Regions from separate parts of the Dactylosporangium sp. McL0621 genome, predicted to be linked through region 2. Evidence: riboswitches for the same ligand, from Rfam matches in the RefSeq annotation. Region 2 holds a riboswitch; each other region holds the start of a gene.
What was found. Region 2 has a riboswitch for cyclic di-AMP ahead of ACPPVO_RS45715 (NlpC/P60 family protein). Riboswitches for the same ligand answer to the same signal wherever they lie in the genome.
Positions count from the first base shown of each region.

Region 1 (10,252 bases), 4.4 Mb from region 2:
TCGACTGGCGGACCTGCCCCTCGACCCCGCCGGCGTAGTTGCCGGCCCCGTCGGGCAGCATGCCCTCGTAGTCGACCTTGGTCAGGGACTTCGCGGCCTTGACCAGGCCGGCCCGGGTCAGGTCGCCGTCGGCCTGGGCCTTCTTCAGCGCGGCGAGCAGCGGGTAGGACCAGACCCAGCCCGAGGTGTACCCGTCGTTCGGCGTGACCGACGAGCCCAGCGCGTCGCGCATCGCCTTGTGCCCGGGCGAGTCGGTGGAGAACGTCTTCCACGGCCCGCTCTGCAGATAGAGGGCCTTGAGCGCCGGGGCGGCCGGGCTCTGCAGCAGGCCCGGGTTCCACGACGGGCTGGTGCCGATGAACTTGCCGGTGTACCCGCGCTGGGCGGCGCCGCCGACGACGGCCGCGGTGTCGGCCGGGCCGGTGGTGATGATGACCAGGTCGGGCTTCTGGGTGACGATCGAGTTGATGGCGCCGGCCTGCTTGTCGGTGCCGGTGTCGGTCTTGACGTCGATGAACGTCATCCCGTTCTTCTCCGCGGCGATCTTGGCGCCGGCGGCGGCGTCGTCGCCGTAGTCGCCCGCCAGGTGTACCGCCATCACGGTCTTGGGCTTGAAGGCGTCCTTGGCGTAGTCGACGGCGTTCATCGACTCGAAGCAGTAGTTGGCGCCGGACTCGAGGATGTTGTCCTCGAACGCGTACGCCGACGTCCACGCGGCCGGAGCGGCCAGGATGTTGTTCTGCTTCATGTCGGGCAGGATCGCGGCCGTGGTCGGCGAGCCCAGCGACTGCGCGAGGGCGAGGATCTTGCCCTTGATCTCCTGGTACACCTCGTTGTGGGTCTGCGGGTTGTACTTGTTGTCGCGCACGTAGGTCTCGGCGTCGATGTCGTACCCGCCGATGCCGCCCTGGGTGTTGACGCGCTTCCAGAACGCCTTCTGCGACTCGGTGATCGGCACCGCGAGCGCGTGGAACGGCCCGACGGTCAGGTCGGAGATGATGCCGAGGTAGATGCAGCCGCGGTCCTTGTGCTCGGACTTGGGGCAGGGCTCCTTGGTGATGCCGACGTCGGTCTTGGTGCCGCCGGCGTTCTGGGTGGTGTTCTTGTCCTCGCCTCGGCAGGCCGAGAGCCCGGCCGCGGCGAGGACCGCGGCCAGGGTGAGGGCGATCGACCGTTTCAAGGGCACCGCCACAGGCGACGGCTGAGCACCGTTGGACTTCATGTGCAGGCTCCTTTAGTACGAGAAGGGCCAGGCTTTCCAGTAGTTGCGAAGCCGTATCCAGATGCCGAACAGCCCCCGTGGCTCGAAGATGAGGAACACGATGATCAGCACTCCGTAGAGCACGGTCTCGAGCTGGTAGGCATTGGGCGACTCCGCCGGGGACGAGCTGATGAACGGCAGGAGCGACGGGAGCTCCCGGGTCAGCCGCGGCAGCAGCGTGATGAGGAAGGCGCCCAGGACCGCGCCGCTGACGGTCCCGGCGCCGCCGATGAGAATCATGGCGATGAACTGCACCGACAGCAGCAGGTCGAAGGAGGTCGGGTCGAAGTAGCCGGCCCCGACGTAGAGCAGCGCACCGGCGCAGCCGGCGTAGAACGACGAGACCCCGAAGGCGACCGTCTTGTAGCGAGCCAGGTTCACCCCGATCACCCCGGCCGCGATGTCGCGGTCGCGGATGGCGGTGAGGGCCCGGCCCACCCGCGAACGCGCCAGGTTGCGGGCGGCCAGCGCGCCGAGCAGCAGCAGGACCAGCATCAGCAGGTACAACTTCTGGTCCCTGGTCAGGAAGGCGTCCGACGTGTTGAGGTCGTAGCCCAGCAGCGACGGCGCCGGCGGCTGGCGGCCCACGCCGGGCCCGCCGGTCAGCTCGGACCAGCCGTTGATGACGTGCCCGCCAATGAAGACCAGCCCGAGGGTGACCACGGCGAGGTAGAGCCCGCGCAGCCGGGTGGCCAGCGGCGCGACGAGCATCCCGGCCAGCGCCGCGACCAGGCCGGCCGCGGGCAGCCACACCAGGATCTCGGTGACGCCGAGACCGATGGTGCGCGCCTCGGGGTCGCCGGCGATGGCGGCCGCCGTGTAGGCCCCGATGGCCAGGAAGAACGCGTGGCCGAGCGACACCTGGCCGGCGAGGCCGGTGACGATGTTGAGGCCGAGCGCGCCGAGCGCCGTCACGCAGGCGAGGGCGAGCAGCTGCAGCATGTCGTCCTGGACCAGGAACGGCAGGGCCAGCACGAGCAGCAGGCCCACGACGACGAAGGTGCGCTGCACGGAGCTGCCGAACAGGGCGAAGTCCTGGGCGTAGGCGGTGTGCAGCAGGGGACGCTTTCTCATACGCGCGTGACCTCCCGGGTGCCGAACAGCCCGTACGGGCGGACCAGCAGGACGAGCAGCATGACGACGTAGGGCGTTACGACCGAGAAGTTGCCGCCGAGCCACGGCAGGTTGCCCTGGTAGGTCGCGGTGACCTCCTGCACCACCCCGACCACCACCCCGCCGATGACCGCGCCGGGCAGCGAGTCGAGCCCGCCGAGGATGATCACCGGCAGCGCGGTCAGCGCGACCAGCCACAGCGACTCGCTGACGCTGCCGCCGACCGCGGCGAAGGTGCCGGCCACGGCCGCGAGGGCCCCGGCCAGCGCCCACGACATCGCGAAGACCGACCCGACGCTGACCCCCTGGGCGAGCGCGGCCTCCTGGTCGTAGGCGGCGGCCCGCATCGCCAGACCGGTTCGGGTGTACCGGAAGAAGGCGAACAGCCCCGCGATGAGCACGGCGGTCGTGAGCACCATCGCCACGTGCCGCTGCTCGACGACGATCCCGCCCGGCAGCTTGAACACCTTCAGCCCCCACGGGTCGCCGACGTGGCGCACGTCGAGGCCGATGAAGGCGTTGTCGGCGACCCGCACGGCGATGTCGATGCCGAGCGTGATGATGGCGACGGTGAACACCGGCCGGCCGATCATCGGGCGCACCGCGAGCCGCTCGACCCCGAGGGCGAGGCCGCCGGTGAGCGCGGCCGCGGCGAGCAGGGCGAGGAAGAAGCCGAGCGGGCCGACGAGGTACGTCACCAGCACCGCCCCGGCCAGCATGAACGACGGCTGGGCGAAGGAGATCACCCGCGTCGCCTTGTAGATGATCACGAAGCCGAGGCCCAGCAGCGCGTACACGCTGCCGGTGCCGACGCCCCGCAGCACGCTCTCGAGCAGATCCTTCACGCGGGACTCCGGTACATCTCGTCGCTCCGGTACATCTCGTCGACCTCGGCGCGGAAGGCCTCGGCGACCGCGGCGCGGCGCACCTTCTGCGTCGCGGTCAGTTCTCCGGTCTCGTGGTCGAGCTCCTTGGGCAGCATCCGGAACTGCTTGAGCTGCTCCACCGGCGCGCGGCCGGCGTTGACCCCGTCGACGATGCCGCGCACGAGGGCCAGCACCTCCGCCTTGGCGGACAGGTCTCGGTAGGTGGTGTAGGCCAGGCCCTGCCGCTGGGCCCACTCGCCGACGGTCTCGAGCTCGATGCCGACGAGGGCGGTGAGGTACGCGCGCCGGTCGCCGACGACGACCGCCTCCTTGATGTACGGGGAGGCCTTGAGCGCGTTCTCGATCTCGCTGGGGGCGACGTTCTTGCCGCCCGCGGTGATGATGATGTCCTTGGCCCGGTCGGTCACGCTCAGGTACGTGCCGTCGAGCACGCCGATGTCGCCGGTGCGCAGCCAGCCGTCCGGGGTCAGGGCGGCGGCGGTGGCGGGCGCGTCCGCGAAGTACCCCGCGAAGGTGCCCGCGTGCCGGGTCTGGATCTCGCCGTCGTCGGCGATGCGCACCTCGACGCCGCGCTGGGGCTCGCCGACGGTGCCGAGGCGGATGCGGCCCGGCCGGTTCGCGGTGGCGATGGCGGCGTTCTCCGTCATGCCGTACACCTCGTGCATCGGCACCCCGATGCCCATGAAGAACCGCAGCACCTCGGGCGCGACCGGGGCGGCGCCGCTGGCCGCGTACCGAATCTGCCGCAGCCCTATCCGCTCCCGCAGCGCGCGGTAGCAGCACAGCCAGCCCAGCGCGTAGCGCAGCCGGCTGCCGGCGGTGTGCCGCCCGCCGTTGGCCGCGAGGGTGGCCCCGATGCCGTCGGCGACCCGCAGCCACAGCCGGGCGTTGGCGCGCTTGAGCCGCGACGCGCCGGCGATGCGCGTGGTGACGCCGGCCAGCATCTTCTCCCAGATGCGCGGGACGCCGAAGAGGATCGTCGGCTGTACCTCACGCAGGTCCGCCTGCACCGTCGCGATCGACTCGCCGAAGTGCACGACCACGCCCGTGGCCGCGCCCAGCCACACGGTGAAGACGCGCTCGGCGACGTGACACAGCGGCAGGTACGACAGCAGCAGGTCGCGCGGGCCGGGCGGCGGGTCGGTGAGGCCGCCGTCGCCCCGCAGCACGTCGACCGCGAAGTCCACATTGGACACGGTGAGCATCGCGCCCTTGGGCCGCCCGGTCGTGCCCGAGGTGTAGACGAGCGTCGCCAGGTCGCCGGGCTCGGCCGCGAGCTCCAGGGGCGGGGCCGGCCCGTCGGCCAGCATGTCGTCCCACGACAGCAGGCGGTCGTTCTGGTACCGGTTGCGGATGCCCTTCGGGTCGAGGTACACGATCCGCTGCAGCTGCGGGCACTCCCCCAGCACCGCCAGGGCCTTGTCCACCTGCTCCTGGTCCTCGGCGATGAGCACCTTCGCGTCGCTGTGGGCCAGCAGGTAGCCGACGTCGCCGGCCGGGCTGGTCGGGTAGAGCCCGACGGTCGCGGCCCGCAACGCCACCGTGGCCACGTCGGCGTAGAGCCACTCGGGCCGGTTCTCGGCCAGGATCGCGACGCGGTCGCCAGGGCCGACGCCGAGCCCGCGCAGCGCGTGCGCGACCGACTGCGCCGAATCCCAGTACTCCCGCCAGGTGATCTCGCGCCAGATCCCGCGGTGCTTCTCCCGCAGCGCGACCGCGTCCGGGGTCCGGCCGGCCCGGTCGCGCACGAGGGTGGCGATTGTCATTTCGTCTCCCCCAGGTACGCCCGGATCACGTCCGGGTTCTGCTGGACCTCTTTCGGGGTGCCGCACGCGACCGGCACGCCGAAGTCGACCACCAGCACCCGGTCGGCGAGGTCCATGACCAGGCCCATGTCGTGCTCGACGAGGATCATCGGGATGCCCAGCTCGTCGCGGATGTCGAGGATGTACCGGGCCATGTCCTCGGTCTCCTCGAGGTTCATCCCGGCGACCGGCTCGTCCAGCAGCAGCAGCCGCGGCTCCATGGCCAGGGCCCGGCCGAGCTCCACCCGCTTCTGTACGCCGTAGGGCAGCAGCCCGACCGGCATCCGGCGCCACTGGGCGAGCTCGAGGAAGTCGACGATCTCCTCGACCCGGGCCCGGTTGGCCAGCTCCTCGCGGCGGGCCCGGCCGACCCAGGCGATGGCGGCCAGGGTGCCGTAGCGCATGTGGTGGTGCCGGCCGAGCATCAGGTTCTCCACGACCGTGAGCTGGCGGAACAGCTCGACGTTCTGGAAGGTGCGGGCGACGCCGAGCCGGGCCACCTTGTCCGGGCGCGCGCCGGTGATGTCGGTGTCGCCGAGCAGGACCCGGCCCTCCTGCGGGCGGTACACCCCGGAGATCACGTTGAAGATGGACGTCTTCCCGGCGCCGTTGGGGCCGATCACGGCGAAGAGCTCGTCGGCGCCGACGGTGAAGTCGACCCCGTTGATGGCCTTGACCCCGGCGAAGCTCAGCCGCACATCACGGAACGTCAGCACATCGCTCATGCCGTCACCTCCGCTTCGCTCCGGTAACGGCATGACGAGAGCTGAGCTTCATGATGAGCGGCCCCTCCGCTGCGCTCCGGACCGCTCATGCCGTCACCTCCGCTTCGCTCCGGTAACGGCAGGACGAGAGCTGAGCTTCATGATGAGCGGCCCCTCCGCTGCGCTCCGGACCGCTCATGACAACCACCGCTTGCGGCGCTTGTAGTGCTTGACGTCGCGGAACGAGTGGGCCGCGTGCGAGCCGAGGTAGAACTCGCGGATGTCGTCGTCGGCGAGCAGCTCCGCGGCCGGCTTGTCCAGCACGACCTTGCCGTTCTCCAGCACGTAGCCGTGCTCGGCCACGGACAGCGCCATTGTCGCGTTCTGCTCGACCAGCAGCACGGCGGTGCCGGCCCGGTTGATCTCCACGATCAGGTCGCGCACCTGCTCGACCAGGCGCGGGGCCAGGCCCAGGCTCGGCTCGTCCAGCAGCAGGTAGACCGGGTCGGACATGAGCGCCCGGCCCATCGCGAGCATCTGCTGCTCGCCGCCGGAGAGGTAGCCGGCGACGGCGCCGCGCCGCTCCTTGAGCACGGGGAAGAGCGTGTACATGCGCTCCATCGCCTCGGCCACGCCGCGGCGGCGGGTGTGGGCCCCCAGCCGCAGGTTCTCCTCGACGGTGAGCTCGGCGAAGGTGCGCCGGCCCTCCATGACCTGGCTGATCCCGCGCCGGACGATGGCGGCCGGGCGCAGGCGGTGGATGGGCCTGTCGCCGAGGGTGACGCTGCCGCGGGTGACGGCCCCGTCGTGCACGCCGAGCAGGCCGGACAGCGCCCGCAGCAGCGTGGTCTTGCCGGCGCCGTTCGCGCCGAGGAGGGCGACGATCCGGCCCTCCGGGACGTCGAGGCTCACGCCCCGTAACACCAGCATCACGTCGTCGTAGACGACCTCGAGGTTCTGGACCCGTAGCACGTTGCGGACCCCCGAACTATTTGCACCGGCGGTGTAAGAAGTTACGTGTATTTAACCCGCTCCAGAGGAGGAATCAAGTCCCGAATTCGTAACCGTCCGGCACCAAAGTCACGGTGTGGTACCGCCGATGAACCGGTAGTAATCCGGACTTTTAGGTTATTAGATATCGAGGGGGGCGCACGCCTTCCGCCCGAGGGGTGATCACGTTAAGTTAGGCCCTGGCCTGCTCGGCAGTCCGCCGTCCACCCCGGATGGCGCCGGGCAAGCGCCGCCGAATCGAACCCGCGCGCACCCGCCCTCGGGCGCGCGCGTCGAACCGGGGACCCACGCAATTCGGGGTGAATCCGCGACGCTGCGGTAGGGCGCTTCTCTTCCCGCCCGAACCCGTCAGCTAACCCGGTAGGCGGTTGGTGCAGAAGGGTCTACCCTCCCTTGTCCACTGGACATCGTGCCTGCCGGTCGGTGCTGCGGACCCTGCTGATCGGGTTCCTGTCACTCGCCGTGCTCGCACCCGCCACGGTCGCGCACGCCGACCCGTCGCTGGCCGAGATCGAGGCCCAGCTCGACAAGCAGAACAAGGACCTCGAGGCCACGATCGAGTCGTGGAACAAGCTCAACATCGACATCGCCGACTCGCAGGCGAAGGCCGCCGACCTCGAGAAGCACGTGACCGCGGCCAACGACGGCGTCCAGGCGATCGCGATCGAGGCGTTCAAGAGCAACGGCAAGCTGCGCAACCTCAACGCCATACTGAACGCGACGTCGTCGGGCTCACTGATCGACCAGATGTCGATGCTGCAGCAGATCACGCATCAGCAGCAGAAGAGCATCGAGGAGTACCGGGCGGCCAAGGCCACCCTGGACCAGACGATCGCGACCCAGAACACGCAGAAGGCCGACTTCGAGAACCAGCGCAAGCAGATCGAGGGCGACGTCAAGAAGCTCGAGGATCTGCAGAAGAAGGCCAAGAACGCCGGCAGCACCAAGGTCACCGGGGCGAACTACAACCCGGGCACCCTGCCGGCCGTCTCCGGCAACGCCGGCGCCGCGGTGAACTACGCCAAGAGCAAGCTCGGCAAGCCGTACGTGTACGGCGCCGCCGGTCCGAACTCGTTCGACTGCTCCGGCCTGACGATGGCCGCATGGGCGGCCGCGGGTGTGAGCCTGCCGCACAACGCCGCCAGCCAGTGGAGCAAGGTGGCCCACATCCCGCGCAGCGCGCTGGCCCCGGGCGACCTCGTCTTCTACAACGGCCTCGGCCACGTCGGCATCTACGTCGGCAACGACACGATCATCCACGCGCCGCACACCGGTGACGTCGTGCGGTATGCATCGGTCAGCGTCGACAGCATCTACGGGTACGGCCGCGTCAAGTAACGCCGCGTCGCGAAGGGCCGCTCTTTTCGAAGGGCGGCCCTTCATCATTGGCACCATGGCTTCCTGGGACCCTCAGCAGTACGAGCGCTTCGCCGAGGAGCGCGCCCGGCCGTTCCGCGAGCTCGTCGCCCGCATCCCGACGACCTCCGCGGTCGCCGTCGTCGACGTGGGCTGCGGCCCCGGCACGATGACCGCGACGCTCGCCCAGCGCTGGCCCGACGCGGCGATCCTGGGTCTGGACTCCTCGCCGTCGATGATCACGGCCGCCGATGAGCGGCGCACCGCCCAGCTGACCTTCCAGCTCGCCGACGCGGCCGGGTGGCGGCCCCAGCGCGGCTCCCTCGACGTCATCGTGGCCAACGCCTCGCTGCAGTGGGTCGACGACCACGAGACGCTGCTGCCGCGCTGGGCGGCCGCGCTGGACGACGGCGGCACCCTCGCGTTCCAGGTGCCGAGCCCCGGCTTCGACCCGGGCCTGGCCGGCGTGGCCGCCCGGGAGCGGTGGGCGCCCGGGCTCGCGGGCGCGCTGGGGGCGACCGGGCCGCGCTCGGCGACACCGGTGCTCGACGCGGCCGAGTACGTGCGGCTGCTCTGCGCGGCCGGGCTCACCGTCGACGCGTGGGAGACGACCTATTACCACGTGCTGCCGGGCGACGACCCCGTGTTCGAGTGGTTCAAGGGCACCGGGCTGCGCCCTTACCTCGACGCACTGTCGGGCGAGGACCTCGAGGAGTTCAGTGCGGACATCCGGACCGAACTGCGGCGGCTGTACCCGCGCGAGCCGTTCGGCACGATCCTGCCGTTCCCGCGCCTCTTCGTGGTCGCCCATCGGCCATGATCCGCGTCGGGTGGTTTACATCTCGGCGGGCCCGGCGTTCCTACGCTGGCGCGCGTGAGCAAAACCTGGAAGATCATTATTTTCAGCGCGATCGGCGCCTTCCTGCTGTGTTGCGGGGGCGGCGCGGCCGGGCTGTACTTCATCGTCAACAGCGCCACGAAGGCGCCCAAGGCCGCGGCCGGGGACTTCCTGACCGCCCTCGAGTCGGGTAGGACGCAGGCCGCCTACGACATGCTGTGCTCCTCGGCGCAGCGGCAGTACGGGCCGGAGGCCTTCGACACGTACGTCAAGAAGGACCCGGTCACCGGGCACGACCTGGGCTGGGGCGGCTCCTACAGCAACGACAACGGCACCGAGACGGCGTCGATCGACGCCAGCGTGACGTACAGGAGCAGCGGCAAGTCCAAGCACACGTTCGAGCTGCTCAAGGAGAGCGGGGCGTGGAAGGTGTGCGGCGACCCGTACTAGGAGCAGACAAAGGCCCCGGGTCCTCATCGACCCGGGGCCTTTCGCCGTCTTGAGTTGGGCTGCCTTTTGGCTGAGCGGCCTGTCGTTTGGCCAGGTGGCCTGGCGTTGGCTGGGCGACCCGTCGTTGGTTGGACGGCCCGTCGTTTGGTTGGGCGGCCTGTCGTTGGGTTGGGCGGCCTGTCGGTTGGCTAGGCGGCTTGGAGCCCCTCGGCCCGGGCCAGCTCGCGCAGCCGGCCGAGCGCCTGGATCTCCAGCTGGCGGATGCGCTCGCGGGACAGCGAGAACCGCGAAGCGACCTCGGTCAGCGAGTGCTCGCGGCCGTCCTCGAGGCCGTAGCGGGCCCGCATGATGCCGGCCGAACGGTCGTCGAGGTGGTTGAGCAGGCCCTCGATCCGCTGGCGCTCCAGCGCGGCCAGGACCACGTCCTCCGGCGACGGGGCGTCGGAGTCCGCGACCAGGTCGCCCAGGTTGGTGTCGCCGTCGTCACCCACCGGGGTGTCGAGCGACACGGTGTCCTGCGACCAGCGCATGAGCTCGTGCACCCGCTCGACGGGCACCCCGAGCGCGGTGGCCAGCTGCTCCGGCTCCGGGTCGTTGCCCAGCTCACGGGTGAGCTGCCGCGCGACGTTGCGCATGCGGTTGACGTCCTCGACGAGGTGCACCGGGAGCCGGACCGTGCGCTCCTGCTGCGCGATCGCCCGGCTGATCGCCTGGCGGATCCACCACGTCGCATATGTCGAGAACTTGTATCCACGCACGTAGTCGAACTTCTCGACGGCCCGCACGAGGCCGGTGTTGCCCTCCTGGATCAGGTCGAGCATCGGCAT
Region 1 is NZ_CP188259.1:1,363,549-1,373,800, reverse strand. Features, by position in the region: gene ACPPVO_RS06285 (ABC transporter substrate-binding protein) at 1-1,222, opposite strand, end outside; gene ACPPVO_RS06280 (branched-chain amino acid ABC transporter permease) at 1,235-2,335, opposite strand; gene ACPPVO_RS06275 (branched-chain amino acid ABC transporter permease) at 2,332-3,219, opposite strand; gene ACPPVO_RS06270 (AMP-dependent synthetase/ligase) at 3,216-5,027, opposite strand; gene ACPPVO_RS06265 (ABC transporter ATP-binding protein) at 5,024-5,791, opposite strand; gene ACPPVO_RS06260 (ABC transporter ATP-binding protein) at 5,966-6,700, opposite strand; cyclic di-AMP (ydaO/yuaA leader) riboswitch at 7,002-7,163, shown strand; gene ACPPVO_RS06255 (NlpC/P60 family protein) at 7,205-8,119, shown strand; gene ACPPVO_RS06250 (methyltransferase domain-containing protein) at 8,175-8,957, shown strand; gene ACPPVO_RS06245 (hypothetical protein) at 9,012-9,425, shown strand; gene ACPPVO_RS06240 (sigma-70 family RNA polymerase sigma factor) at 9,614-10,252, opposite strand, start outside.
Region 1: it holds a riboswitch for cyclic di-AMP, as region 2 does, so the genes downstream of both, ACPPVO_RS06255 (NlpC/P60 family protein) here and ACPPVO_RS45715 (NlpC/P60 family protein) in region 2, are expected to answer to the same signal.

Region 2 (10,252 bases):
ACGCGGCCGGCGGCTCCGGCGGCCGACTGGGAGTACACCTGCGACCTGGGTGGGGCCCGGTTCCACGTGCGTTACCGGAACTTCGTGACCGGGCCCCATCACGCATACGCCGTCATCTGGATGACCGCGACGATCGCCTGGGACGGCCTGCGCTCCAGCCTCGACACGGTCCTGTCGTCGTTCACGGCCGCCGACGACTGAGGCTTGCGGCGCCACCGTACCGACTGTATATAGTGCATATGTACAGTCGGTACGGAAGGGGCGATGTCAGCGTGCGGGTTGTGTTGTCGAACAGTGCGGGCGTCCCGCTGTACCAGCAGATCAAGGAGCAGGTCGGCACCGCCATCCTCGCGGGCGAGCTCGGCGAGGGCGAGGCGCTGCCGTCCGTGCGGGCCCTCGCGCGCGACCTGCGCATCAGCATCATCACGACCACCCGGGCCTACGCCGAGCTGGCCGCCGACGGGTTCATCGCCACCGTGCCCGGCAAGGGCGTGTACGTCCTGCCGCTGGACTCGGCCCTCGTGCGCGAGCAGCTCCTGCGGCAGGTCGAGGACGGGCTCCAGGCCGCGCTGGAAGCGTCGCGGCGCGCCGGGCTCGAGCGCGACGAGATCGTGCGGATCCTCGACGGGCTCATCGCGGCCGAGGGGGTCCGGCTGTGAGCGGGGACCTGGCGTTCGCGCTGCGCGGCGTCGGCACCGCCGTGACCGGGCGCTTCGCGCTGCGCGACGTGAGCTTCGAGCTGCCCACCGGCTTCGTCATGGGACTGATCGGGGCCAACGGGGCCGGCAAGACGACAGCGATCCGGTGCCTGCTCGGGCTGCGGCGGTTCGAGGCCGGCGAGGCCGAGCTGCTCGGCCGGCGGGTGCCGGGGCCGGTCGCCCTGCGCCAGGACATCGGCGTGGTGCTCGACCACACCTACCTCGTCGGCGACTGGCGCCTCAGCGAGGTCGAGCGGACCCTGCGGCCGTTCTACGACCGCTGGGAGAGCCGTCGGTACCGCGAGCTGCTCGACAGCTTCGGCCTCGATCTGCGGGCCCGGGTCAAGGATCTCTCGCGCGGCATGGCGATGAAACTCATGATCGCCGTGGCCCTCTCGCACCAGGCGCGGCTCCTCGTGTTCGACGAGCCGACCAGCGGGCTGGACCCCGTCGCCCGCGACGAGCTCGTCGGCATCATCGGGGACTTCATGGTCGACGAGCGGCACAGCGTGCTGTTCTCCACGCACATCACGACCGACCTGGACCGCATCGGCGACTACGTGACGATCATCCATGACGGGCGCATCGTGTCGAGCGGTACCAAGGACGCGCTCCTGGACGAGTACCGCATCGTGCGGGGCGGCCCGGACGACCTCGACTCCTGCCTCGGCGTCGAGCTGATCGGCGCGCGGCGCACCGCGGCCGGCGTGCAGGCGCTCGTGCGCGCCGACGAGGCCGGCCTGCTCGACGGGCACGTCCTCGTCGAACCGCCGACTCTCGAGGAGATCGCCATCCACATCGGTACCCCCGCCGCCCGCCGGAGCCTCGTATGAGCGCCGTCGCGCGCGTCGCGCTGCTGGATCTGCGTACGGTCGCGCCGTACCGCCGCCAGGGTCTGCTCCTGCTCTTCATCGTGACCGTGCTGCTCTCCACGCGGCCGACGGTGGTGCTGCCGGCCCTCGTGCTGCTGGTCGCCCCGTCGGTCGTCGCCTATCCGTTCAGCATCGCCGACAAGGCGGGCCTGGAGACGCTGTACGCGGTGCTGCCGCTGCGCCGCCGCGCGGTGGTCTACGGGCACTACGTCTGGGCGCTGGGCGCCTTCCTGATCACGGGCGCGCTGGGCACGGCGCTGACCCTGGTCCTCGCGCGGGCCGAGTCCAAGCCGTTCGGCGCGCACACGCTCGGCGCGGTGCTGGCGGTGTCCTGGGGGATGTTCGCGGTGAACGTGGCGGTCCAGTTCCCGCTGTTCATCCGGTTCGGGTACACCCGCGTCAGCGTGCTGGGCACGGTGCTGCCCCTCGCGCTGGTCATGATGGCCGTCATCAAGCTGAACCTGTCCGTCGCGGCGCTTGTCGACTGGGTGCCGATGCTCTGGCCGCTGGGAGCCGCCCTCATCGCCGGCTCGGCCGTGGTGGCCGTGATCCTCGACCGGCGCACGCTTCAGATTCTGTGAATGGTGTACCAGCACAGCGCGCCGGCCCCGCCGGCCGCGACGAACGCGCCGAGCAGCGCGGGCCAGGCCGGCCACAGCCGGTGCCGGGCCGCGAGCCAGAGCGCATTCATGATGGTCGCCGGGAAACCGCCGGCGCGCCCCTGGTCATTCGGTTATCGCGGCCAGGGCCGTGTCGACGTCCTCGGACAGCAGTTCCGGCAGGAAGCCGATCAGGTCGAGGGTGAAGCGCACCATCCCGTCGGGCGGCGCGGCCACGCGCACCGGGGCGCCCCGGTCGCCGAACGCGGTCACCACGCGGTCCAGGCACAGCAGCCCCGCGCTGTCGAGGAAGGTCGTCTCGGTGAGGTCGACGACCACGCCGCTGGCGGCGCGCACGCTCATGAGCACGTCGCGCTCCACGAGCGGGGCGGTCGCGTGGTCGATGTCGCCGAGCAGCTGGACGACCTCGCAGCCGCCCGTGGAGTACACCCGGACCTGACGCTCCCCGTCCATGTCACCGCCTCTCGCCGCCGGTGCGGCGTCGCATCAGGACCGTGGTGCCGCTGGTACCGCGGTCGATCACGAGCTCGTCCATGAGGCGCCCGATCAGCGCCAGGCCCCGGCCCCGCTGCAGCGCCGCGCGCGGCGGGCGCCACTGGCCGGTGTCGCTCACCCGCACGGCGATCGTGTCGCCGTCGACCTGCGCGAGGACGGCCACGCCGCGGGTCTCGTCGAGGCCGTGCCCGTGCTCGATCGAGTTCGCCACGGCCTCGGCGGTGGCCAGGACCACGCCGAAGCGGTCGTACTCGCCGACGCCCTGGGCCGCGAGCCACGCGTCGAGGGCCGCGCGGAAGCCCGCGAGGGCGTGCATGCGCGCCGGTACCTCGGCCCGGAACGACGGCGCGTCGGCGTAGTCGAGCGCGAGCAGGCACATGTCGTCGTGGCCGCCGCCGCCCGGCAGCATGGCGTCGCTGAGCTCGGTCGCCAGCGAGCCCAGCGGGGTCTGCCAGTGCTCGGCGGCCGCGGCCGCGAGCCGGTCCAGGCCGTGGTGGAAGCGCTCGCCGCGGCGTTCGACGAGGCCGTCGGTGTAGAGCACCAGGCGCGACCCGCGCGGCACGGTCAGCACCGCCTCGCTGCGCGCCCGCCCGGCGGCCGTCGCGCCCAGCGGCCCGGAGCGCGCCTCCCACAGGAAGCTCGGCACCCCGCCCGGCTCCACGAGCAGCGGCGGCGGGTGCCCGGCGCAGGCGTACCGCAGCTCCCCGCTGTCCAGCGCCAGCTCGGCGTACGCGAGCGTGGTCATCTGCCCGGCCGCGAAGTGCGAGACGAAGTCGTCCATGTGCCGCAGTACCTCGGCCGGCCCGTCGTGGGCGGTCGCGAGGGCGCGCACGGCGCTGCGCAGCTGCCCCATCGCGCTCGCGGCGCGCAGGCCCCGGCCGACCACGTCGCCGACGACGATCCCGACGCTCTCGGCGGAGGTGGCGAAGACGTCGTACCAGTCCCCGCCCACCTCGAGCGTGTGCACCGCGGGCCGGTAGGCGGTCACCACGTGGTAGCGCGGGTCGACCGGCCAGTCGCCGCTGAGCATGCTGCGCTGCAGGGTGTGCGCCACCTCGCGGTCCCGCTCGGCCAGGCGCGCGTTGTCCAGCGACAGCCCGGCCCGGTCGGCGAGGTCGGCCAGGAACTCCGGCCCGACGTGCCCCGTCCCGGCCACGTCGCCCCCGGCGAGCAGCAGCGTGCCGAGTATCGCGTTGCGGGCCCGCAGCGGCAGCACCATGGCCCGGTCGCCGTCGGCCGCGATCAGCGGCACCGCGGCCAGGGTCCCGGCCCGCCCGGCCGCGTGCACCGAGGCGAGCACGTCGTTCGGGATCGTCCAGCCGCCGCCCGGCCGCCGGGGCGCGGCCGCCCGCCAGGCCGGCTCCCCGGCCGGGTCGCCGGCGGCGTCGAGGTCGATCTGGGCGTAGGCGGCGACGTCGGGCACGAGCAGCTCCACGAGCCGCGTCGCGCGGCCGGCGAACCCGACCGTCTCGTCGAGGTCGCGGCTGAGCCGGGCCAGGAAGCCCGACTGCCACGCCCGCCGCGTCGTCTCCTGCAGCAGCCGGATGCGCTCCAGCGCCTGCCCGGCCTGGCGGCCGATGGTGCGCATCAGCTCGATCTCGTCCTCGCCGAACGTGCGCGGGCGCGTGGGCTCGGGCGCGAACACGAACGACACCACCCCGAGCACCCGCTGGTCGGCGAGCAGGGGAGTGACCAGGCGCAGGCCGCCGTCGTCCTCGGCGTACCGGACGACGTCGAGCAGCGCCGCCGCGCGCGCCTCCGGGGCCTGGTCGTCGAGCGACAGCAGATCCTCGGCGTCGCCGAGCGGGCGCAGCGCCGCCTGCGCCGGGTCGATGAGCCACACCCGGGTCGCGGTCGCCGCGAACGCCTCCTCGCCGACCTGCACGATCGGCTCGACGATCTCCTCGGCGCGCTCGACCGCGGCGCAGCGCACCACCATCTTCTGCAGCAGCCGGATCCGCGTGGCGTTGCGCTCGGCGCTGCGGCGCTCCTCGAGCAGTTGCCGCTCGTACATGCGGCGCTCCTTCGCGTCGAACACCGTCATCCGCACGAGCGCCTGGCTGCCGGCCGGGCCCGCGCGCAGGGCCGCGTTCACGAATGCGTCGAGCTTCGTGCCGTCGGCCTTGCGGAACTCCGCCGCCGCCTCGCGGACCTCGCCCTGCATGTGCAGCAGCGGCGCCAGGTGCGTCTCGTGCCAGATGCGGCTGCCGGGCGCGTAGAACTCGTGCACGCGCCGGCCGGCCAGTTGCTCGCGGCGGTAGCCGGTCCACTGCAGGAACGTGCGGTTCGCGCGCACGATGGTGCCGTCGGGCAGCAGCGTGAGGTACCCGCACGGCGCGCTGTCGTAGAGGTCCTCGGCGTTCTCCTCGGGCAGCGGCTCCGCCACGCCTCAGCCCGTCCGGAGGAAACCGCTGATCGCGGCGAAGGTCTCCTCGGGCGCGCTGAGGTTCGGGCAGTGGCCGGTCGCGTCGAGCACGACCAGCGTGCTGCCGGGGATGTTGGCGTTGCAGTACGCGCCCACCTCACGCGGCGCGATGACGTCCTCGGAGCACTGCAGGATCAGCGTCGGCACGCTCACCTTGCCCAGGTCCGCGCGGTTGTCGGAGCGGAAGGTCACCTCGGCGAACTGCCGCGCGATGGCCGGATCGGTGCGGCAGAAGCTGTTCGTCAGCTCCTCGCCGAGCTCCGGGCGGTCGGCGTTGCCCATGATGACCGGGGCCATCGCCGAGGACCAGCCGAGATAGTTGCTGTCGAGGCTCTCGAGCAGCTCGTCGATCTCGTTCGCGCTGAAGCCCCCGTAGTAGCCCTCGTCGTCGATGTACCGCGGGGAAGGCCCGACGAGCACGAGCCCGGAGAACCGGTCCGGCTCGGCGTTCGCGGCCAGCAGGCCCATCATCGCGGCGACCGAGTGCCCGACGAACACGACCCCGTGCAGGTCGAGCTCGTGGAGGAGCTCCAGCAGATCGTCGGCGTAGCCGCCGAGGGTGGAGTAGCGCTGCGGGTCGAAGGCCTTCAGGTCGGAGCCGCCGGCGCCGACGTGGTCGAAGAGCACGACGCGGTGTTGGCCGGCGAAGCGGGGCGCGACGAACCGCCACATGTTCTGGTCGCAGCCGAAGCCGTGTGCGAACACGATCGCCGGGGCGGCGGCGTTCTCGGGGCCGAGGAGCCTCACGTTGTTACGCAGCACTGCGCTCACGGCCAGTGACGTTACTAGCGCCCGCCGTGCGCGAACAAGGGGTCAGAGGGCTATTGCCCGCGATCGGGGCGGCGGTCATCTCCGCCGGGCGAGGCGGCCGGGCCGCGGCTCGAAGACCGTTGCAGGGCAAGGACGGTCAACTAGGAGGAGGCACCATGAGTGAACTCGTGGCGATCGGCTATCCCGATCTGGCCACCGCGAACTCGGCCCGTGAAAGGATCATCGAGCTGCAGCGCCAGGGGCTGATCACCGTGCGCGACGCCGCGGTGGTCGAGGCCGGCCGTGACGGCAAGGTCAAGCTGCACCAGTCGACGAGCATGGCCGGCGTCGGGGCGGCCGGCGGGGCGCTGTGGGGCGGCCTCATCGGCCTGCTGTTCTTCGCCCCGTTCATCGGCATGGCGGTCGGCGCGGCCGCGGGCGGCGTCGCCGGCAAGTTCACCGACACCGGGGTGGACGACAAGTTCATGAAGGACGTCGGCTCGGCGCTCGAGCCCGGTAACGCGGCCCTGTTCCTGCTCGTCGACCAGATCACCGTCGACAAGGTCGTGGCGGAGATGGAGCCGTACCACCTCGGCGGCCGCCTCCTGCACAGCTCGCTCAGCAGCGAGGCCGAGCAGCGTCTCCGCGACGCGCTCGAGGCGGCCCGCCTGGCGCGGGTCTGACCGTTCGGCGGGCCCCGGACCGGCCGTGTCCGATCCGGGGTTCGCCGATCGTCGTGATGGCGTGACCGTCATCGCCGTGTTCTTCCTCAACGGCCTCACGCTGTCGACGTACATCGTGCGGGCCCCCTCGTTCAAGGCCGGGTACCACCTCACCGACGGCCGCTTCGGCCTCACCGGCCTGCTGTTCGCGCTCGCCGCCATCGCGTGCATGCAGCTCGTCGGCCCCCTCACCGCCCGCGTCGGCGCCCGGGCGATCCTGCGGGTCACCCTCGCCGTCATGCCGGTGCTGCTGGCCGGCCTCGCCGTCGCGCCCGGCCCGTGGTGGTTCACCGCCGGCACGGCGCTGCTCGGCGCGGTCCACGGCACCACCGACGCCGCGATGAACGCGCTCGCGGTCGCCGTCGAGCGCGGGGCGGGCCGGCCCATCCTCAACGGCTGCCACGCCGGCTGGAGCATCAGCGCGGTCGTGGCCTCGCTGTCCACGGCCGTCCTGGCCCACGCGGGCGTGTCGCTGGCCGTGCACGCGGTCACGGCGGGCGCTCTGCTCCTGGCCGCCGGTCTGGTACTCGGGCCACGCCTGCCGGACCCGCCGGGCGCCGCGGCGCCGTCGTCCGCGCGGGCCGCCTGGAGCCGCCCGCTGCTCGTGCTCGGCCTGACCGCGACGGCGCTCATGATCTGCGAGGGCGGCGCGCTCGGCTGGGGCGGCATATTCCTGCACGACGTGCGGCACGCGACGCTCGGCCTCGCCGCGATGGGGATCACCGCGTACACCGGCGGCCAGACCCTCGGGCGGCTCACCGGCGACCGGCTCACCGCCCGCTGGGGGCCGGCCCGCTGTTCCGCCTCGGCGTCGCCGTCGCCGCGACCGGCCTCGCGACCGCGGTGCTGGCCCCGCACCCGGGCGCCGCGGTGGCGGGGTTCGCCCTGACCGGCCTCGGCTCGTCGGTGCTGATCCCGCTCACCTTCAGCGCGGTGGGACGGCTGCCCGGCCCCGAGCCCGCGGTCCTCGTCGCCCGGCTGACCACCTTCATGTACGCCGGCATCCTGCTCGGGCCGGCCCTGATCGGCTGGTCGGCGGAGTTCGTCGGGCTGGCGGCCACGATGACGGCCCTGGTACCGCTGCTGCTCAGCGCCGCCTACGGATCTTTGAGTCTGCGTTAAGTGTTGCTTAGATCGGGGACTGTGCGGTTCCGCCGCCGAGATGTTCTCGTTACGTTTGGTCCAGTCGGCCGGCAGTCGCCGCCCACCCCCTGGGCGGCCCGGGCCGGCGCCGCCGAGTCGTACGAAGGGCCTGGGAGCAGGCGCGACGCACGAGCCGGGGACCCACTTGGGGCTCGCCCCGTGGGGTGAATCCGCGCCCGTCAAGGTCGCGGTAGGGCGCACCTTCCTCCCGCCCGAACCCGTCAGCTAACCCGGTAGGCGGTCCGGAAGAAGGACGCTGCCGTGTTCAACGGACGAACGGCACTGCGCTCGCTGCTCATCGGGGTGGCGGTCGCGGCGATGGTCGCGCCGGCGTGTGCCGCACACGCCGACCCGACCCATGAGGAGCTGCAGGCCCAGATCGACCAGGGCAACCGGGACCTCGAGCTCATCGTCGAGCAGTACAACAAGATCAACGGCGATCTGGAGGCCACCCAGGCCTCGATCAAGCAGCTGGAGACCGACCTCCAGCCGCTGCAGGCGAGCATGGACGCGGCCCGCGCCACCGCCGACCAGATCGCGGTCAACGCCTACAAGACCGGTGGCAACCTCAACACCTGGTCGCTGATGCTCGGCGCCAGCTCCTCGGACGGGTTCTTCGACCGGGTCGGCACGCTGCAGCAGATATCCCGCAACCAGCAGGCGGACCTCGCCAAGTACACGACCGCGAAGTCCGGCGTCGACACCGAGCAGAAGCGCCTCAACGAGACCCTGGCGGCGCAGAGCCGGCAGAAGGCCGACATCGAGGGGCGGCGCAAGCAGATCGAGGGCAACATCGTCAAGCTCGACGAGATGCAGCGCAAGGCCGACGCCGCCGCGGCGGCCGCGGCCGCCAAGGCCAAGACGCCGACGAAGACCACGACGTCGAACCCGAACCCGGGTCCGCCGCCGGCCGTCTCCGGCGCGGCGGGCAAGGCGGTCAACTACGCGTGGGCCCAGCTCGGCAAGAAGTACGTCTTCGGCGCCGCCGGCCCGAACACCTTCGACTGCTCCGGCCTGACCATGATGGCGTGGAAGGCGGCCGGCGTCTCGCTGCCGCACAACGCCGCGCAGCAGTGGGGCAAGGTCCGGCACATCACGCGGAGCCAGCTGGCCCCCGGTGACCTGGTGTTCTACAACGGCCTCGGGCACGTGGGCATCTACATCGGCAACAACCAGATCATCCACGCGCCGAACAGCCGGACCGTGGTGAAGGTGGCCCCCATCGACATCGACTCGCTGTACGGCTACGGCCGCCCCTGACGGGTCGCATGTCACCACCGCCGCGGACCCCCGCTCCACCCCGAGAGGGATGACGAGCGGGGGTTTCCGGCGTGCCGCTCAGGCACCCAGGTGGCCCTCGCAGGTGCCGTCGGTGGACTTGGTGCCGTCGGGGCAGACCGAGTTCACCCACGACGTGCCGCCGAGGCGGGCGCCGCCCAGCCGGGCGCCGCGCAGGTTGGAGGCCTCGAACGTGGCCCCGGTCAGGTCGGCGCCGCGCAGGTCGGCCGCGGCCAGGTCGGTGCGCAGGAACGACACCGCGTGCAGGTCGGCGTCGCGCAGGGTCGCGTTCTGCAGGCCGACGTCGGTCAGTGAGCTGTCGCGCAGTACCGCGCCGCCCAGGTCGGCCCGGGTCAGCTTCACCTGGCTCAGCTGCGCCGAGCGGGCCGTGGCGCGGCTCAGGTCGGCGCCGTAGAGGTCGGCGCTCGTGATGGCCGCGTCCTGCAGCGTGGCCCGGTGCAGGTTGGCGCAGCGCAGCGGGCGGTCCAGGTCGAAGGCGGTGACCGTCCGGCCACTGAGGTCGGCGGCGCTCGGGGTGGTGCAGCGGGGGCCGTGCGCCGGGTCCGGGCCGCCGCCGCCGCCGTACCAGGTCAGGGCGGCCGCGGCGAGCCCGAGGCCGATGATCGACAGCCCGCCGACGGTCCGCGCGGTCGGCATGACTCGATCTTCCGCGCGTCCGGGCGGTGTGCCGGGTGAGCGGATGGGTTACCTTCCGGTAATGACGAAAGCGCTGGTGCTCGGCGGCGGCGGGATGACCGGTATCGCCTGGGAGTTCGGAGTCCTCGGCGGGCTGGCCCGCGCCGGGGTGAGGGTCGGCGACGCGGACCTCGTCGTGGGTACCTCCGCCGGTTCGGTGGTGGGCACCGTCGTGGCCGCCGGGATCTCCCTCGACGACGCGGTCGCCGCCCAGACCGCCGCCCCGGACCGCCCGGCCCCGGCCGTCGACATCGCGCCGGCCATCGCCGCGTTCGCGCTGCTCGCCGACCGGTCCCGCCCCCGCGCCGAGATCATGGCCGAGATCGGCGCGATGGCCCTGGCCGCGCCGACCGGCGACGAGCAGCCCCACGTCGCGCGCCTCGCCGCCCAGCTGCCGGTCGCCGAATGGCCCGACCGGGCCCTGCGCATCACCGCGGTGGACACCGACGGCGGCCGGTCCGCCGTGTTCGATCGTTCCGCGGGTGTACCCCTCCCGCTCGCCGTCGCCGCCAGCTGCGCGGTCCCGTGCGTGTTCCCGCCGGTCACCATCGAC
Region 2 is NZ_CP188259.1:9,643,925-9,654,176, reverse strand. Features, by position in the region: gene ACPPVO_RS45770 (Hsp70 family protein) at 1-201, shown strand, start outside; gene ACPPVO_RS45765 (GntR family transcriptional regulator) at 282-659, shown strand; gene ACPPVO_RS45760 (ABC transporter ATP-binding protein) at 656-1,531, shown strand; gene ACPPVO_RS45755 (ABC-2 transporter permease) at 1,528-2,151, shown strand; gene ACPPVO_RS45750 (hypothetical protein) at 2,139-2,261, opposite strand; gene ACPPVO_RS45745 (STAS domain-containing protein) at 2,296-2,643, opposite strand; gene ACPPVO_RS45740 (SpoIIE family protein phosphatase) at 2,645-5,071, opposite strand; gene ACPPVO_RS45735 (alpha/beta fold hydrolase) at 5,075-5,881, opposite strand; gene ACPPVO_RS45730 (DUF1269 domain-containing protein) at 6,037-6,543, shown strand; gene ACPPVO_RS45725 (MFS transporter) at 6,605-7,471, shown strand; gene ACPPVO_RS45720 (hypothetical protein) at 7,453-7,704, shown strand; cyclic di-AMP (ydaO/yuaA leader) riboswitch at 7,822-7,979, shown strand; gene ACPPVO_RS45715 (NlpC/P60 family protein) at 7,987-8,985, shown strand; gene ACPPVO_RS45710 (pentapeptide repeat-containing protein) at 9,064-9,660, opposite strand; gene ACPPVO_RS45705 (patatin-like phospholipase family protein) at 9,722-10,252, shown strand, end outside.

Region 3 (10,252 bases), 1.6 Mb from region 2:
CGGGCTGCACTAGTGCACACCCTACCGTCGCTCGCGCATCGTTGAGCGCCCGGACGCGGTGTTCGTACGGTGTACGCATGACGAGGGTACTGATCTGCGGCGCGAGCATCGCCGGGAACGCCGTGGCCGCGCCGCTGGCCCGCGCCGGGTGCGAGGTGACGGTCGTCGAACGGGCGCCGGGGATCCGGGCCGGCGGGTACGCCGTCGACATCCGCGGGGTGGCGCTCGAGGTCGCCGAGCGCATGGGACTCGCGGCGCCGGCGCGGGAGTGCGGTACCGACACCGAAGGGACGAGCTTCGTCGACGGCAGCGGCCGGCGGATCGCCACGCTGCCGCTCGGGTTCGGGGTGCTCGACCCCGCCGACATCGAGATCATGAAGGGCGACCTCACCCGGCTGCTGCACGCGGAGGTGCCCGCGGGGGTCGAGTGGATCTTCGGGGACACGGTGGCCGAGGTGCACGGGGGCGACACCGTGACGGTCCGGCTCGCGAGCGGCGGCGTGCGGGAGTTCGACTACGTGGTCGGCGCGGACGGCATCCATTCGCGCATCCGGGAGCTGGCGTTCGGGCCTTCGCAGCGGTACCTGCACCACCTCGGCAGCGTCAGCGCGGTCTTCACGGCCCCGAACGAACTGGGCATCGAGCGCTGGCAGCTGGTGTACTCGATGCCGGGCCGGGTGGTGAGCGTCAAGACCGACCGGGGCTCGGACACGGTGAAGGTGACGCTGCTGTACGGCGGCCCGATGCCCCCGCGCGACCGCGCCGAGCGGGTGCGCGGCGTCGAGGCGGCGTTCGCCGGGGCCGGGTGGGTCGTACCGCGGCTGCTGGAGCTGATGCGGGCCGCACCCGACCTCTACGTGGCGCCGAACGCCCAGGTCAGGATGCCCGGCTGGACGGCCGGGCGGGTCGCGCTCGTCGGCGACGCCGGCTACGCCCCCTCCTCGCTCACCGGGCAGGGCACCGGCATGGCGCTCGTGGGGGCGTACCTGCTGGCCGGGCTCATCGCGCGGAACGCGGACCTGGCCGGGTACGACCGCGACCTGCGCGAGTTCGTCGACGTCAACCAACGCGCCGCGCTCATGCCGGCCCGGGCCTTCGCGCCGAAGTCCGAGCTCGCCGTGCGGCTGCAGCACCTCAGCATCCGCATGCTGCCGTACCTGCCGGGGCGGAACCTCATGATCGCGGCGATGACCCGCGAGGCGCGCCGCGCGGCCGGCGCCCTGACACTGCCCGCAGTAATCTCCTGACCCCAAAGGGTTTACTTCAGATCCGGTTTGATGCGTCGATGTAGGGGTGCAAGGTCGGCCGGACCCGGGTAGGCGCGCGATGGGTGATCGTGATGCGGCGATGGCCGCCATCCGCTCCGTGTACCTCATCACCGGCCGCATCAACACCGGCACCACGCTCGCCGAGACCCTCCAGCTGATCGTGGACGCGGTGGTCGACGGCATCGGGTTCGCCGTCGCCGTGGTCAACTACCTGCACCCCGAGGGCGAGTACGAGGCGGTCGCGCTCGCCGGCTCCGAGGAGGCGCGCGCGACGCTGCTCGGGGCGCGCTACCCGGCCGAGGTGCTCGACGAGTACCTCGAACGCGCGGAGGCCTGGGGGCAGCTGCGGTACCTCCCGCACGAGCGGCACAGCGCCCACATCCACTCCTGGGTGCCCGACGAGGTGCCCGGCGGCGACGGCGTGCCCGAGGAGGAGCGCTGGCACCCGCTCGACGCCCTGTTCGCGCCGCTGCGGGCGCCCGACGGCGAGCTGGTGGGCATCCTCGGCGTCGACCTGCCCGCCGACGGGCGCCGGCCCGGGCCGCTGCAGCGCGAGCTGCTCGAGATGCTCGCCGCGCAGGCGGGCATCGCGATCAACAACGCCAACCTGGTCGAGGCCCTGCAGCGGGAGCGCCGGCACCTCGCGGCCAGCGAAGAGGCCTTCCGGCTGGCCTTCACCGGCGCCGGTACCGGCATGTGCATGATCGGCGTCGACGGCGCGACCCAGGCCCGGCTGACCCGCGTCAACCCCGCCCTGTGCGAGCTGCTCGGCCGGGCCGAGGCCGAGCTGCTCGAGCGGCCCGTCGCCGACCTGCTGCACCCCGACGACCTCGACCTGGCCCGGCTCGCCTTCGCCGCCGCGACGACCGGCAAGGGCATCCCGGTGCGCGACTACGAGATCCGCTGCGTGCGCGGCGACGGCGCCGTGATCTGGGTCGCCACGACGCTCTCGCTCGTGGCCGGGCCGCCCGCCTTCGGCATCCTGCAGGTGCAGGACATCACCGGGCGCAAGGCCGCCGAGGCCGACCTGGTGCGCCGCGCGTCCCTGGACCCGCTCACCGGCCTGGCCAACCGCGACGCCCTGGCGTCCCCCCTGGCCGCCGCGGTGCGCCGCGCCCGCGCCGGGCGGGGCGACAGCGCGCTGCTCTTCTGTGACCTCGACGACTTCAAGTCGGTGAACGACACGCTCGGCCACGACGCCGGGGACGCGGTGCTCATCGCCGTGGCCCAGCGGCTGTGCGCGCTCGTGCGGCCCGGCGACACCGTGGCCCGCCTCGGCGGCGACGAGTTCGTGGTGCTGACCGAGGACGTGGCCGGCCTCGACGCGGCCGGGGTGGCCGCGCTCGTCGACCGGGTCGAGCGCGCGGTCGCGGCGCCGGTGGTGCACGACGGGCACGTGCTGCGGGTGCGCGTCAGCGTCGGGGCGGCCGTGATCGATGCCACGGTGGGGGATGCGGGCGCGGCCCTGCGAACCGCCGATCGGGCGATGTACCAGGTGAAAGGCTACCGCCACGGGCGCGGGATGACCGATCGGGTGACAGCGCACGGTGAGCGTTCCGGTGCACCGGGTGGTATGCCATTGGTCCGGCTGGCCGAGGGCTGAACGGCCGGTTAGTGTCGGATGGTCTGCCGCGGTCGACGCACCCCGAACAGCGGGGTCACCGCGCAGGCGCCGTCGAGCCGCGCCGTCCACTTCGGCGTCGCGGGCCGGGGACCCATCGCAGTCCTTGGGGTGTATCCGTGACCGAGTCACGGTAGGGCGAATCCTCCCGTCCGAACCCGTCAGCTAACCCGGTAGGCGGCACCGGAAGGAGAACCACGCGTGCTCGTCGACGCCCTGTGTCGTCTGTCTCCCGGACGGGTGATCGCCAGGACCTGAGCCTGGCCTGTCACACCCGTTGACCGTTCGCCGCCGCCGCGCGATCCCTTTGGCACCACGGGATCGTGCCGATGGCGCGCGCCCGCATCCGTCCGAGGAACCCATCTTGCTGAAACCGCTGTCGCTCAAACCATTGCCACGCCAGTTCCAGCCCCGGCATCGCCGGGCCCTGCAACCAGTCAAGCCCGCGGTCGTGTCGGCCGTCATCCTGTCCGCAACGCTGCTCGCGTCCGGCTCGGCCGGCCGCTCCGCCGCCGGCCCGCCCGGTTCGCCGGTCGCCGTCGCCGCGGCCCCCGCGCCCGCCTACGCCCGGGACGCCTCGCTCGTCGTGACCGAGCTCGACGGGCAGGCCACGCTCGGCGACGCGCCCGCGCCGGCCACGCCGCCGCCGCCCGCCCGGCCGCGGCCGGTCGCCGGGCTGGACCAGACCCAGATGAACAACGCCGCCGCCATCGTCAAGCAGGGCCGCGCCCAGGGCGTGCCGGACAAGGGCCTCGTCGTCGCGGTGGCCACCGCGATGCAGGAGAGCGACCTGTACAACGTGGCGAGCCCGACCGTCCCGTCCTCGATGAAGCTGCCGCACGACGCCGTCTCGACCGACCACGACTCGATCGGGCTGTTCCAGCAGCGCGCGAGCCAGGGCTGGGGCAGCGTGCCGGAGCTCATGGACCCGGCGCACTCGGCGATGCTGTTCTTCAACGCGCTCGCCCGGGTGCCGGGCTGGCAGGGGATGAGCGTCACGGGTGCCGCGCAGGCGGTGCAGCGCTCCGCGTTCCCGGGGGCGTACCAGAAGCACGCCGACCGGGCCGGGCAGGTGGTCGCGGCTATCGCCTGATTTTTCTCAGAGCTACCGCGGCGTCCGCGGTGGTCCGGACCGTAACTCCCGTGGCCTCACCGTCCGCCGTTGGTCACGGCGGTTCCCGGCCGGTGGCCGGTGAGGTTTCGGGCGGGGAAGCGGCCGGTACCGGGGTCGACGCGGGCGCAGGCGGGACCGGGGCCCGGGGGGCGTTGAGGGCGAGCGTCGTCACGACGGTCAGCGCGAGCGCGGTCGCGGCGCCGGCGGTCGCGGTCCGCCGAAACCGGCGCCGGCGGCCGTCGGCGACCACGCGGGCCAGGTCGACGCGGGAGGCCGGGGCCTCGTCACCGCCGTGCATGAGGCGCCGCAGCTGCCGGTCGTTCATCGTGTCCTCCCCGCGTCCAAAGGGTCCTCGAGCAGGCGCCGCATCGTGGCGAGCGCGGCCGAGGTCTGGCTCTTGACCGTGCCCGGGGCGCAGCGCAGGACCCGCGCGGTCTGCTCGACGGACATGTCGCAGAAGAACCGCAGCACCAGTACCGCGCGCTGGCGGTGCGGCAGCCGCGCGAGCGCCGCGTGCAGCTCCAGCCCTTCCGGTACACCTTCCAGCGCGACGTCCTCGGCGCACCGCTCCGGCAGCCGGTCGACGGGCGACTCCCGCGCCGCCCAGCCGCGGCGCCGCTCGTCGATGAAGCGGTGGACGAGGACCGTGCGCACGTACGCGTCGACGTTCCCGGCCCGCCGGATGCGCCGCCAGCGCACGTACACGTCGGTCAGGGTGCGCTGGACGATGTCGTCGCCGCGGGTCCAGTCGCCGCACAGCAGGTACGCGGCGCGGCGCAGCCCGGGCAGTCGTTCCCGTACGAACTCGTGAAACTCATCCTCGATGGCGTCGGCCATACCCCTTAGGCGTCGGCGGGGCCCGGAACGGTTCGGCGGTTGCGGCGGGTCTTGTGCTTTACCGCGCGGTCGCGCGGGTCCGTGCTTACCGCGCGGCCTTGTGCTTTACCGCGCGGTCGCGCGGGTCCGTGTTTGCCGCGCGGCCTTGTGCTTTACCGTGCGGTCGCGCGGGTCCGTGCTTGCCGCGCGGGTCTTGTGCTTTACCGCGCGGTCGCGCGGGTCTGTGCTTGCCGCGCGGGTCTTGTGCTTTACCGCGCGGTCGCGGTGGCTCGGCGGGCCAGGGCGACCAGCTCGGCCACGGCGGCGGGGGAGGGCGAGGCGAGATCGAGCGTGAGCAGCGCCTGGGAGAGCAGCTCGTCGGCCTGGCGGCGGCACCACTCGCGGGCGCCGGACTGCTCGATGGTCTTCGCGGCGCGCTCCAGGTCGGCGTCGCTCAGGCGGGTGCGGCCCTCGAAGAGCGCGGCCAGCTCGTCGGCGCCGGCCGCGATCGCCGCCGCGACCGGCAGCGAGCGGCGCCGGCGGCGCAGGTCGGGCCCGATGCCCGCGAGGTCCTCGGTGAACTGCACGGCCAGGCCCAGGCGCACGCCGAACAGCCGCAGCCGCTCGACCTGGGCCGGGTCGCCGCCGCCCGCGGCCGCGCCGAGGGCGCACGCGCAGCCGAACAGGGCGCCGGTGCGCTGCTCGACCATGGCCAGGGTGTCGCGCAGCAGGTCGGTGCGCTCCTCGCCGGCCGGGGTCGCGCCCGGGCGGGTGTCGCGCAGGGCCAGGGAGGCGTGCTGGCCGTGCAGGAGCTCCTGCACGGTATCGCCCAGCACGCGCAGCATCGCCCGGTCGGGGCTCGCCTGTCCGGACCGCTGCCGGATGCGCGCGGGGCTGCTGCGGGTGGGGTCGCCGGTGGCGATCACGTCGAAGGCCAGCGCCAGCAGCGCCTCACCGCCCAGCGAGGCGGGCTCGGCGCCGACCACGCCCCAGGCGGTACCGTCGGCGTGCTCGTCGACCAGGTCGCGGCGGATGGCCGACCAGTGGTGCATGAGCTCGACCGCGACCGCGGAGGGCACGGCGTCGTGCGGGTCGCCGCCGACCGCGTCCGCGCAGACCAGGGTCAGGGCGCTGCGCACCGAGACCGCCGGCGCGTCCACCCCGCCCCAGGTGAGGTGGTGCCAGCCCAGCTGCAGCTCGGCGACCTCCCGCGACGGCTCGGGCAGCCGCCCGATCGCCGTGCGCAGGGGCGGGTCGACAAGCCTCCCGGCCCAGCGCAGCACGTCGTCCGTGGTCCTCAGCACGATGACCACCGCGGTCGCACCACCCATCGCAAATCGCACAGTCAGCGGGTACTGGAAGATCGGGCCGCGCCGATGCGGCCGCCGGGCTCTCGTGAGCCTGGTCAAGTATGCCGGTGCCGCCGGGCGGACATGCCGGATTCCGCAATGGAGGGGTCATGTGGCGAAGACCGCGGTCGCCCGTACGGTGCGTGTCGGGACAAAATCCGCGTGTCGCGCCGCCGGTCGTGCTGGGTCCACAGTAGATGGTCCGGTCCAGGGCCATAGGGCCGCACCTTCGCGCCGGGTGCCGCCCGGAGGGGCGGTGCGGCCGCGCGAGTCGTAAATTGTCGTAGCCGCGAGGCAGGATAGGCGTGGACGGACTGGGGGAGGTGGCGGTTGGCCGGCAAGATCAAGGACGAGGACATCGCCCTGGTCCGGGAGCGCACGTCGATCGAGGACGTGATCTCCGAGCACGTCACGCTGCGTTCGGCGGGCGGCGGCAATCTCAAGGGGCTGTGCCCGTTCCACGACGAGAAGACCGCCTCCTTCAACGTCTCACCGACCCGCAACGTGTACTTCTGCCACGGCTGCGGCGCCGGTGGCGACGCGATCAAGTTCCTGATGGACCACGATCACCTCTCGTTCGTGGAGTCCGTCGAACGGCTCGCGTCCCGGGCCGGGCTGCAGCTGCACTACGTCGAGGCCGGCAGCGCGCCGGTGCGGCCCAGTGGCCAGAAGCACCGGCTCATCGCCGCGCACGCCGAGGCCGCGCGCTTCTACGCCGAGCAGCTCGGCACGCCCGGGGCCCGCAAGGCGCGCGAGTTCCTCGCGCAGCGCGGGTTCAGCAAGGAGGCGGCCGAGCGCTACGGGTGCGGCTTCGCGCCCGAGGGCTGGGACAACCTCGCCAAGCACCTGCGGGTGAAGGGGTTCTCGGCGACCGAGCTGACCACCGCCGGGCTGTGCCGCGAGGGGCGCTCCGGCGGGCTCATCGACCGGTTCCGGCGCCGGCTGGTCTGGCCGATCAAGGACATCGCGGGCGAGGTCATCGGCTTCGGCGCGCGGAAGCTGTTCGACGACGATGACGGGCCGAAGTACCTCAACACGCCCGAGTCGCCCCTGTACAAGAAGTCGCACGTGCTCTACGGCATCGACCAGGCCAAGCGCGAGATCGCCAAGCAGAGCCGGGTCGTCATCGTGGAGGGCTACACCGACGTGATGGCCTGTCACCTGGCCGGCGTGCCGGTGGCCGTGGCGACCTGCGGCACCGCGTTCGGCGGCGACCACATCTCGGTGCTGCGGCGGCTGCTCATGGACGCCGACGGCTACGGCGGGGAGATCATCTTCACCTTCGACGGCGACGCCGCCGGGCAGAAGGCGGCGCTGCGCGCGTTCGAGGACGACCAGCGCTTCGTCGCCCAGACGTTCATCGCCGTCGGGCCCGACAACATGGACCCCTGCGAGCTGCGCCTGGCCAAGGGTGACGCGGCCGTGCGGGACCTGGTCGCCGACCGGCAGCCGCTGCTCGACTTCGCGCTCCGCTCGGTCATCCAGCGCTTCGACCTCGACACCGCCGAGGGTCGCGTCGGCGCCCTGCGGGCCACGGCGCCGCTGGTCGCCAAGATCAAGGACCGGACGCTGCGGCCGGAGTACGCGCGCAAGCTCTCCGGTGACCTCGGCATGGAGCTCGAGACGGTGCAGCGGGCGGTCGCCGCGGCGGCCAAGGGCGCGGTCGACCCGATGCCGCCCCCGCAGCAGCGGCGCGTGCTCGCCCCCGACAGCGCCGAGGCGCTCGTCGAGCGGGAGGCGCTGAAGCTCGCGCTGCAGGAGCCGGTCCTCGCGGGGCCGATGTTCGATGCGATCGGCCCGGAGATGTACACGCACCCGACCTACGCCGCGCTGCGCACCGCGGTGCTGGAGGCGGGCGGCGCGTCGAGCGCGACCGGCGGCGCGGTCTGGATCGAGCAGGTCCGCGAGGCCTGCCTGGACCTGGCCTCGGGCGCGACGGTGGCCGAGCTGGCGGTGGAGCCGCTGCGGCTGGACGGCGAGCCGGACCCGCGCTACGTCGAGGTGACGATCAACCGGCTCCAGCTCATGGCGCTGAACCGGACGATCGCGGAGCTCAAGTCGAAGCTGCAGCGGATCAACCCGGTCAGCAGCGCCGACGAGCACCTGCGGCTGTTCAGCGAGCTGGTGTCGCTGGAGCAGCACGCGCGGGCCCTGCGCGATCGCGGCGCGAGCCGCTGGTGAGCCGGTCGGGCATCTTGAACGAAACGAGGTCATAGTCCGTGTTCGGGTTCTTGCAGCGCAGAAGGCTGCCCGCCGAGCGCCGGCCGAAGCTCGGGCCGGACGAGCGCGTCGTGGCGTGGGCGGGCGCGACCGGCGACAACGTCCTGGTGGCGACCAACCACGGGCTGTGGCTGCCCGGCGCGGACGAGCGGCTCGGCTGGCACGAGATCCACAAGGCGACGTGGTCCGGGCGGCAGCTCGCCGTGATCGCGGCGCGGGAGGTGCCGGTCGCGGACGGCGACTACGCGGTGATGGAGGAGCTGCCGCCGCTGGTCGTCACGCTGCTCGACCCCGACCGGGTGCCCGAGCAGGTGCGCGTGCGCGTCAACAAGTCGATCGCGCACACGTCGCACCATCCGCTCGAGGAGCTCACCGGCGCGCGGGGCGGGGTGCGCGTCGTGGGGCGGCGGGTGCCCGGGGTCAACGGGCTGCGCTGGACGGTGCGCTACGACGAGGGCGTCGACGCGTCCGCGCCCGGCGTGGCCGAGTACACGGCGGAGCTTGTCGCGTGGGCGAGGTCAGGCGTCGGCACGGTCGCGTGAGCGCGGCCGGGACGTCGGGCGGCGGCGCCGCCCGGGACTGACGGCGAGGCGCACCACGACGGAGGGAAGTCAGCCGTCGGCACGGTTGCGTGAGCGCGGCCGGGACGTCGGGCGGCGGCGCCGCCCCGGGACCGACGGCGAGGCGCACCACGACGGGGGCGAAGTCAGGCGTCAGCGCGGTCGCGTGAGCGCGGCCGGGACGTCGGGCGTCGGCGCCGCCCGGGGACTGACGGCGAGGCGCACCACGACCGGGGCGCCGTCAGGCGTCGGCTCGGTCGCGTGAGCGCCGCCGGACGAGGCGCACGACGACCGCGGTGACCAGGGCGACGTCGAGGAACGCGCCCGGCACCTTCGTCTTCGTGGCCAGGCCCAGGCTGTCGGGCAAGGTCAGGAACGGCAGCGCGACCACCGCGACGTGCACGCCCGTGCGCAGGCGCCCGGTGAGCTCGGTGCCGGCGAGGACGGCGATGCCCGCGAGCGCGTACCAGGCGTAGAAGACCGGGCCGAGCACCGCCGTGGCCAGCATCGCCAGGCCGGCCGCGGTCAGCACGGCGTCGATGTCGGTGCGCCGGCGCAGGGCGCGCAGCCAGAGCCACAGCAGCAGGGCGGCGAGGACCGCGAAGCCGATCGCGCGGGCGGCGGCGACGACGGTACCGAACGCATCCGGCCGGCCCGCGACCCGCAGCACGTAGCCGGCCGCCATGCCCACGCCACTCGGGATCGACAGCCACTGCACCAGCCCCGCGGTCGCGCCCAGCGCGCGCAGGAAGCCCAGCCCGTGGCCGGTGACGGCGGCGAGCAGCGCGTAGGTCGCGACCGTCGCGGCCACCGAGATCGTGCGGCGGCGCAGGACCGGCAGCAGCAGTACCGCGAACGGCAACGCCACCAGCGCGGTCACCTTGACCGCGGCGGCCAGCCCGAACGCGATCCCGGACAGTCCGGCCCGGTCGCGGGTCGCGAAGACGAAGCCGGCGAGCACGAACCCGGCCACGAGGATGTCGTTGTGCGCGCCCGATATCACGTGTACCAGCACGAGCGGGCTGGCCGCGAGGACGGCGTTGCCGTCGGTGAGCCGGTGCGCGGCCGCCACGCAGAGCACCAGACCGAGGATCGCGACGAGCCGGAACAGCCCGACGGCGACGAGCAGGTGCCCGTGCGCGAGCCAGGCCACGGCGCCCGAGATCGCGAACCACAGCGGCCCGTACGGCGTCGGGGTGTCGCGCCACAGCGGCGGGACCTCCGACAGCCAGGTGCAGGGCAGCGCCGACGGGCCGTGCTCGTAGAGGTTGATGCCGGCGTCGAAGAGCTGACCCTGGCAGGCG
Region 3 is NZ_CP188259.1:11,204,161-11,214,412, reverse strand. Features, by position in the region: gene ACPPVO_RS53065 (TetR/AcrR family transcriptional regulator C-terminal domain-containing protein) at 1-10, opposite strand, end outside; gene ACPPVO_RS53060 (FAD-dependent monooxygenase) at 78-1,247, shown strand; gene ACPPVO_RS53055 (diguanylate cyclase domain-containing protein) at 1,327-2,871, shown strand; cyclic di-AMP (ydaO/yuaA leader) riboswitch at 2,942-3,084, shown strand; gene ACPPVO_RS53050 (hypothetical protein) at 3,254-3,982, shown strand; gene ACPPVO_RS53045 (hypothetical protein) at 4,056-4,328, opposite strand; gene ACPPVO_RS53040 (SigE family RNA polymerase sigma factor) at 4,325-4,840, opposite strand; gene ACPPVO_RS53035 (polyprenyl synthetase family protein) at 5,089-6,123, opposite strand; gene dnaG (DNA primase) at 6,499-8,349, shown strand; gene ACPPVO_RS53025 (hypothetical protein) at 8,388-8,930, shown strand; gene mptB (polyprenol phosphomannose-dependent alpha 1,6 mannosyltransferase MptB) at 9,190-10,252, opposite strand, start outside.
Region 3: it holds a riboswitch for cyclic di-AMP, as region 2 does, so the genes downstream of both, ACPPVO_RS53050 (hypothetical protein) here and ACPPVO_RS45715 (NlpC/P60 family protein) in region 2, are expected to answer to the same signal.